2 regions of the Kitasatospora sp. NPDC036755 genome follow, and region 2 is predicted to be linked to the other one. Evidence: riboswitches for the same ligand, from Rfam matches in the RefSeq annotation. Region 2 holds a riboswitch; the other holds the start of a gene.
The links. A riboswitch is a leader RNA that binds a small molecule or an ion and turns the genes downstream of it on or off. The one in region 2 is predicted to bind cyclic di-AMP.
Positions count from the first base shown of each region.

Region 1: it holds a riboswitch for cyclic di-AMP, as region 2 does, so the genes downstream of both, AB0E96_RS25135 (M23 family metallopeptidase) here and AB0E96_RS15005 (LysM peptidoglycan-binding domain-containing M23 family metallopeptidase) in region 2, are expected to answer to the same signal.

Region 1 is NZ_JBEZUT010000184.1:911-5,114, forward strand. Features, by position in the region: gene AB0E96_RS25125 (GNAT family protein) at 1-572, opposite strand, end outside; gene AB0E96_RS25130 (hypothetical protein) at 615-1,490, shown strand; gene AB0E96_RS25135 (M23 family metallopeptidase) at 1,555-2,403, opposite strand; cyclic di-AMP (ydaO/yuaA leader) riboswitch at 2,416-2,574, opposite strand; gene AB0E96_RS25140 (YiaA/YiaB family inner membrane protein) at 2,770-3,060, shown strand; gene AB0E96_RS25145 (alpha/beta hydrolase) at 3,272-4,099, shown strand; gene AB0E96_RS25150 (TetR-like C-terminal domain-containing protein) at 4,175-4,204, shown strand, end outside.
Region 2 is NZ_JBEZUT010000081.1:15,420-19,623, forward strand. Features, by position in the region: gene AB0E96_RS15000 (APC family permease) at 1-1,256, opposite strand, end outside; gene AB0E96_RS15005 (LysM peptidoglycan-binding domain-containing M23 family metallopeptidase) at 1,604-2,578, opposite strand; cyclic di-AMP (ydaO/yuaA leader) riboswitch at 2,581-2,781, opposite strand; gene AB0E96_RS15010 (MFS transporter) at 3,132-4,204, shown strand, end outside.

The DNA of each region.
Region 1 (4,204 bases), on a different contig from region 2:
GGGACGGCCGGGCCGGGCCACTCGTCGGCGAGCAGCGAGTAGAGGTACGAGTCGGACCAGGTGCCGTCCTTGAACGTGTCCTGCCGCAGCCGCCCCTCCGGCCGGAAGCCCAGCCCGGTGAGCACCCGGACGGAGGCCGCGTTGGCCACCGCGACCCGGGCGGTCAGCCGGTGCAGGTCCAGGGCGCCGAAGGCGAGGCCGCAGAGCAGGCCGACGGTCTCGCGGGCGTAACCGCGGCCCCAGGAGCCGCGGGCCAGCACGCACCCGATCCCGGCGGCGCGGTGTCCTTCGAGGGTGAGCGAGGCCTGCCCGATCGGCGTCGCGTCGTCCGGCTCCCCGGCGTCGGCGAGCCTGGTGACGGCGAGCCGGTAGGTGTCCCGCTCCTCGGCCATCGCCTCCTCCAGGTACAGCTCGATCTGGTCGGCGCAGTCCTCCCGGCCGCTCGGCCCGAAGGGCAGGTGGCGGGTGACCTCCGGGTCGCCGAACAGCGCGTGCAGCGCGTCCACGTCCTCCTCGGTGTGGTGGTACTCGCGGACGGCCAGTCGCGGGCCGGTGAGTCGTACGGGGACCATGGCTGCCGACCCTATCCCTGCCCGGCGGCTACCGTTCGGACTATGAACGACGAAGACCTGCGGCTCGCCCCGCGCACCAAGGCCGCCGACCTGCTCGCCTGGGCGGCCGAGCAGGGCCGCGCGCCGGTGGCCGAGGGGCCGCTGCGCGCGGTGCTGGCGCTGCTGGAGCTGGGCGAGGGCAGGATGCACGACGGCTGGCCCGAACTGACCTCCGGCGCGGTGGAGCACCTGCTGTACGAGCGCCTCCACCTGTACGTCCAACCCGCGCCCGAGGAGGACCCGCTCGCCTACGGCGACGCCGTCCGGCTGCTGGTCGACCACCAGCGGGCGGCCCGGCGGCTGAACGCCAAGCGCCAGGAGCGGCTGCACGCGGAGGCCGAGTGGCAGGGCGAGGTCGCGGCCGGGCTGCTGCGCCGCGCCGACCTGGTGACCTGGCCCCGGCTGTACGCGCTGCTGCTGCACGCGTACGGGGTGGACGTGACGGACGGGGCGGCGGTGCGGGACTGGCTGGCCGGCTTCGGGGAGCTCCCGGAGGAGGAGCGGCTGGCCGCGTTCGAGGCGCTGGCTCCGGCCGGCTGGCTGGACGAGCCGGACGAGCAGGGCTGGGGCCCGGGCCGGGTGCTGTCGGTCGGCATGGCCACGGACGGCGCGCGGCGGCTGCTGGAGCAGGGCCTGATGCGGCGCAGCTACCGCAACCTGGCCGAGCTGACCGCGCTGGGCCGGCCGATGCCGGACGAACTGGCCGGGGACTTCGGGCGGTTCGAGGAGGCGGCGGTCGACGCGGCGCTCGACCTGCTCGGCGGGTGGACGGTGCCGGGGCTGCCGCGGCTGCTGGTGACGGAGTTCCCGGAGCTGGCGCCGGAGCCCGGCCCGGAGGAGATCGAGGCGTACCTGGCGCAGCTGCCCGCCGAGGAGTGAGTGGCCGCGCGGGAAGCCCCCGGGCCGGTGCCGCGGCTCCGGCCCGGGGGCTTCCGCGGGTGCGTCAGGGGTTGAGGCCGCGCTGCTGGAGCCAGGGCTCCGGGTCGACCGGGGCACCGCCGCCGGGGCGGACCTCCATGTGCAGGTGCGGGCCGGTGACGTTGCCGGTCGCGCCGACCTTGCCGATCTGCTGGCCGGCGGCGACCTTGCCGGAGCCCTTGGTGATCGCGGAGAGGTGGCAGTACCAGATCTCGGTGCCGTCGGGCAGGGTCTCGACGATCCGGTAGCCGTACGAGCCGGCCCAGCCGGCCGAGGTGATGGTGCCCTGGCCGAGCGCGTGGACCGGGGTGCCGGTGTCGGCGGCGAAGTCCAGGCCGGTGTGCAGGTTGGCCCAGTAGCGGGCGCTCTGTCCGTAGTGGGCGGAGAGCCGGTAGTCGTCCACGGGGAGGACGAGCGCGGCGGCCTTGGCCCGTTCGGCCTCCTCGGCGGCGCGCTTGGCCTCGGCCTCCTTGGCGGCGGCCTTGGCCTCGGCCTCCTGCGCGGCCTGGAGCCGGGCGGTCTCCTCGGCGGCGGTGCGCTGGCTGTCGGCCTGGCTCTGGATGCGGGCGGCGAGCGCGAGGCCGGGGTCCGCGGAGAGGGCGAGCGGGGTCTCGTCCGGGGCCTCGATGGCGGGGGCGGCGGCCGGGGTCGCCGAGGCGAAGCCGGTGGCGCCCAGGGTGGCGGCCACGGCGGTGACGCCGAGCAGCGGGGAGGCTCCGCGGGTCTGACGCGGCATCCGGTGGCGGTTGGTCTCGGCCTCCGCGGCGAAGTCGTCCGGGCCGAAGGGCTCGGGTCCGTCCGTGCCGGGGTGGTCGAGGAGCTGGGTACCGGCTGCGGGGCCGGCCGGGTGTGCCGGGGTGTGCGTCGACGCCACGGAGACGCGCTCCTTTCCTTCCTTCGCGCCTACCGGGTTAGCTGACGGGTTCGGAGCAGGAAGGTCTCCTACGGCCGGGCCGGAGCCCCGCCGATTCACCCCAAGGAACGTGGTTCCCCGGCTCCCTGACCTGCCCGGAGGCCGGTCGTCGGGATTAGGCGACGGCGCACGGTGCCGTCTGGTTACGGCGTTGACAACCGCGCTGCGTTATCAAACGTTAATCCTAGGAGGCTCTGATTCCAAGCCATCCGTTCGGAGCAGCCTGCGGACAGATGATCGGACGTCAACGAACGGCCCCTCATGCACGGCCCCATCTGAGTACCCATACTCATGTGCGGTCCGATCCGACGGCCGCATCCTGACGCCATGAGCGCACCGATGCAGAGCCGCACCACGTCCGCGTACTACATCCAGTCCGTCCTGTCCTTCGCCCTGTCGGGCACCGCACTCGCCGCCGGGATCGCCTACCTGCCGGTCGGCGGGTGGACCCGGGCCTTCCTGGGGATCGGACTCCTCTACACCGTCACCTCCGCGTTCACGCTGGCGAAGGTGATCCGGGACCGGCAGGAGTCGAACGAGATGGTCACCCGGGTGGACCAGGCCCGGCTGGAGAAGCTGCTCAGCGAGCACGACCCGTTCAAGGTCGAGGGGGTCTGACCGCTCCGCGCCCCGCACCGCACCGCCCCCTCCTCCCGCGCCCCCTCCTCGCCCCGTCCACTCCTCCCCCGTCCACTCCTCCCGCGCCCCTTCCTCGCCCCGTCCGCTCCGGTGCGCCGCCGACCGTTTGACGGCTAAGGCTATTAGCCTTAGCTTTATGGCTATCGGCGGCACCGCCGATGCCCCGCACCGGCGGCCCGAGGAGGACCCCGTGAACGGCACCACCACCCCGACCACCCAGTACCTGACCGTCCCCGGAGGCCGGATCGCCTTCGACGACACCCGGCACGGCGAGGGCACCCCCGTGGTCCTGCTGCCGGGCATGCTCGACAGCCGGGCCGCGTACCGGCACCTGCGCCCACTGCTCACCGCCGCCGGCCACCGGGTCGTCACCATGGACCTGCGGGGCTTCGGCGAGTCCTCGATCGCCTGGGACGACTACGGCCCGGCCGCCATCGCCGGCGACGTCCTCGCCCTGCTCGACCACCTCGGCATCGAGCGCGCCGTCCTCGCCGGGAACTCCTACACCGGGGCGACCGTCGTCAGGGCCGCCGGGGACGCGCCCGAGCGGGTCGCCGGGATCGTCCTGATCGACGCCTTCGTCGAGAACCCGCCGCCGGGCGCCCTGATGCGCGGCGCCATGGGCCTGCTGGGCGCGGCCCTCGTGCACTGGCCGGCCTCCTGGGGCTTCTACCTGCGCCGGATGGCCTTCCCCGGCGCCAAGCCCGCCGACTTCGACGCGTACGTGGACGGGCTGGTCGCCGCGCTGCGCACCCCGGGGCGCAAGGCGGCCACCCGCGGGTACGTCCACGGCGACTCGGCGCCGGTCGGCTGGACGGCCGCGGTGCGGTGCCCGGCGCTGGTCGTCATGGGCGACAAGGACCCCGACTTCCCGAAGCCGGAGCTGGTCGCCGACCGGCAGGCCGCCGCACTCGGCGCCCGGAAGGCGATGATCGAGGGGTCCGGGCACTACCCGATGGCCGACAACCCGGCGGCCACCGCGGACGCCCTGCTGCCGTTCCTCGCCGAACTCGGCTGAGCCCGCGGGCCCCTGCCCGGCCGCACCCCGCCCGACCCGTCCGCCCGACCCCATCCGTACGGAGAGCCCGAACCCATGCCCCGCGTAGGACTGACCCCCGACCAG
Region 2 (4,204 bases):
ACGGCGAAGGAGCAGAGCGTCTGCACGACCAGGATCGCCATCGTCCCGAGCAGCGCCAGCAGCGTGTACAGGTGCGCGTACGGATCCATCCCGGCCGCCAGGAACCCCGCCACCAGCCCCACCGCGATCACCGACTGCACCACCGAGGCGACGTGCGGCGAGCCGTGCCGCGGATGGGTGCGGCCGAGCCCCGGGTGCAGCAGCCCCTCCCGCCCGATCGCGTACAGGTACCGGGCCGCGCACTGGTGGAAGGCCATCGCGCAGGCGAACGAGCCGGTGACGACCAGCCATTGGAACACCTTCACCGCCCAGGCCCCCAGGTGCGCGCCGAGCGGGTCGAAGAACAGGCTGTTGCCGTCCTTGCCCGGCACCGCGCCGCTCGCCACCGCGATCGCCCGTTCGACCCCGTTGCCGGACACGATCATCCAGGACACGAAGACGTAGAGCAGCCCGACCCCGATCACCGACACCAGCGTCGCCCGCGGCACCACCCGCTTCGGGTCGCGGGACTCCTCGCCGTACATCGCGGTGGACTCGAAACCCACCCAGGACCAGAACGCGAAGAACAGGCCGAGCCCGGCCGCCGCCGGCCCCGAACTCCCCACCCCCTTCAGCGCGTTCAGCGGGTTCACGGCGGCCACCGCGATCCCGTCCGGACCGCCGCCGGAGAACAGCACCGCGAACGACACCGCGCTCAGCACCCCGATCTCCAGCACCAGCGCGACCCCGAGCACCCTGGCCGTCAGGTGCAGGTCGAACCAGGCCATCACCCCGATCACCGCCGCCCCGAACAGCGCGTACCAGCCCCAGCCCAGCTCCACCCCCAGTTGGGAACGGACCAGCCCGCGCAGCGAGTACGCGAAGAAGCCGAGGGCCGAGGCCTCGGTGACGACGTACGCGAGCACCGCGAGCAGCCCGGCGGCCATCCCGACCACCCGGCCCAGTCCGTGCGAGACGTAGCCGTAGAACGCGCCGGCCGCGGTGATGTGACGGGCCATCGCCACGTAGCCGACCGAGAACACCGTCAGCACCACCGTCGCCACGATGTACGCGGCGGGCGCGCCGGCCCCGTTGCCCTGCCCGACGATGATCGGCAGGTTGCCGGTCATCGCGGTGATCGGGGCGGCGGTGGCGAGCGCCATGAACACCACGCCGACCAGGCCGACCGAGTCCGCCTTCAACCGGTCGACGCCGCCCGGGCCGGGCCGCTCCCGCCCGGCCGTCTCCCCCGCCACGCCCCCGCTCCGGACCGCCATCCGGCCTCCTCGCCTCACGGACCCGCCCCACCGCCGGACCGGCCGGGCGCTGACCGCCTGCCAGCATGGCGCCCCGGAGGAGCCCGGCGCTTCAGCCGATCACCCGGCAGTGCGCCGGAGTTGACGCTTCGTTCGACCGCTGGAACACCCCGGGCGGCCCCGGGAACGAAAGCGGCCGGCCCGGCCGCACGAGGAGGTCCTCGTGCGGCCGGGCCGGCCTGGGCGTGTCCCGCGCCCATGTCCGCCGTGCGGCGATCACCCGGTCGAGCGGTCACCCGACATGACCATCCCGGGCGATCGGTTCGCCCGCAGCAGCGGTGGTTCCTGGTACCCCGGAGCTCTCGGGGTCAGAGCGCGACGCCGTGCGCGCGCAGGTAGGCGACCGGGTTGATGTCCGAGCCGTACTCCGAGCCGTTGCGGATCTCGAAGTGCAGGTGCGGGCCGGTCACGTTGCCGGTGGCGCCGGAGAGGCCGATCTGCTGGCCGGCGGTGACGGTCTGACCGATCCTCACACCGATCGAGGAGAGGTGCGCGTACTCGGCGTAGTGGCCGTCGGCGAGCTTGATCTCGACCTCGTTGCCGTAGGCGCCGCCGTTGCCGGCCTTGACCACGACGCCGTTGGCGATCGCGCGCAGCGGGGTGCCGGTGGAGGCGACGAAGTCCTGGCCGGTGTGGTGGCCGGAGGCCCACATCGAGCCGGCCACGCCGTAGGCGGTGCCGAGCCTCGGGTTGGCCAGCGGGGCGACGAAGCCGGAGGTGGCGGCGGCGACCGGAGTGGCGGTCACGGCCTGGGCCGGCGTGGCGACCTGGAGCTGGGTCTGGAGCTGCGCGGACGGCTTGGCGGCCTCGGTCTGCACCTGGACCTGGGCCTGCGGCTTGGCGGCCTGGGTCGCCGGAGCCGCCGGAGCGGCGGGCTTCGCCGGTGTGGCGGGCTTCGCCGGAGCGGCCGGCTTGGCCGGAGCGGCGGCATGGCCCGGCAGCGCGAGCTGCTGGCCCGGGAAGATCAGGTTCGGGTCGGCGCCGACGACCGAGCGGTTCCGCTCGTACAGCGCGTGCCAGCCGCCCTCGACGTTCCGGGCGTCGGCGATCTTGGACAGGGTGTCGCCGCCGACGACGCGGTAGCTCTCCTGCGCGGCGGCCTGGGCCGGGGCGGGGGCCTGCGCGGCCGGCTTGGCGGCGGCGGTGGCCGCGGCCGGGGCGGTGTGGGCCTGGGCGCTCATCGCGGTCACGAGCGGGAGGGCGAAGGAGACACCGGTCACGGCGGTGGCGATGCCGATGCGGGCGGCGCGGGGCAGGGCGATACGACGAGCCTGTGCAGGCATGGAAGTTTCCTCTCCGACGCCTGCGAGGTGAGCTGTCGGGTTCGGGCTGGAGTTGCCCGGCCGCGTGTGCGGCTTCACCCCTAGCCGGTCCTGGACGCCCGCGCCCTGAGGCGCGAACTCCGGTCCGGCGACTTACCTGTGGGTCCCCCGCTCCTGCCGTACAGAGTTCGTTTCGAACCACCGGGCAGCGGCAGGACTCGGCGTTCCACCCGGCGGATCCGTCCGGACTGGCCGGGCGGTCGCTGAACTAAAACCCATCCGTTCGGGTGAAGCAATGTCGATCTTTGAAAACGCAACGATCCCCCCCGCCCCGGTGACCCTCCGCAGGCCCGGGCCCACGATACGTACACAATCCATTCACCCCGCGCCACTGATCCACGACCCTGCGCCGAGATCGCCGACACTGCGCAGCCGCCCGCTCACGCACCGCCCACCCCCAACACACCCACCGGTGACCCTTGTCACTCGCGCCCCGGCAGCGCAGGATTCGCCCGTGACCACCTCCGAGGCCGGCACCCTGCGCTTGGGCACCGCGCAGGGCCGCTGGGTACTGATGGCAACGGTGCTCGGCTCCAGCATGGCGATGCTCGACGGCACCGTGGTGAACGTCGCCCTGCCCCGGATCGGCGCCGACCTCGGCGCCTCCCTGGCGTCCCTGCAGTGGACGCTGAACGCCTATCTGCTCACCCTGGCGGGCCTGATCCTGCTCGGCGGCGCGCTCGGCGACCGGTACGGGCGGCGCAAGGTCTTCCTGATCGGCGTGGTCTGGTTCGCCGTCGCCTCCGCGGCCTGCGCCGCAGCGCCGAACATCCACGTGCTGATCGCCGCCCGCGCCGTGCAGGGCATCGGCGGGGCGCTGCTCACCCCCGGCTCGCTCGCCATGCTCCAGGCCGTCTTCCACCCCGACGACCGCTCGGCGGCGGTCGGCCTCTGGTCCGGCCTCGGCGGGGTGTCGGCCGCGGTCGGCCCCTTCCTGGGCGGCTGGCTGGTGGACGGCCCCGGCTGGCGCTGGATCTTCCTGCTGAACCTGCCGCTGGCCGCCGCCGTGATCGCCGTCACCACCCGGTCGGTGCCGGAGAGCCGGGACGAGGCCGCCTCCGGTCGCTTCGACGTGCTCGGCGCCGTGCTCGCCGCCCTCGCCCTCGGCGCGGTCACCTACGCGCTGACCGCGGCCGGCGAGGGCCTGTCCCCCGCCGTCTGGGTCAGCGGGGTGCTGGGGCTGGCGCTCGGCGCCGCCTTCGTGGCGGTCGAGCGCCGCGCCCCCGAACCGATGCTGCCGCTGGGGCTGTTCTCCTCCCGGCTGTTCACCGCGGTGAACCTGGTCACCCTGTGCGTGTACGCGGCGTTCAGCGGCGTCTTCTTCCTCCTGGTGGTGCAGCTCCAGATCGTGTCCGGCTTCTCGCCGCTGGTCTCGGGCTTCGCCCTGGTGCCGATCACCGTGCTGATGCTGACGCTGTCCGCGCGCGCCGGACGCCTCGGCAAGCGGATCGGCCCGCGTGTCCCGCTGACCGTCGGCCCGCTGCTGTGCGCCGCCGGGGTGCTGCTGATGCTGCGCATCGGCCCCGACTCCTCGTACTGGGTGGACGTGCTGCCCGCCGTCGCGGTGATGGGCTGCGGGATGACACT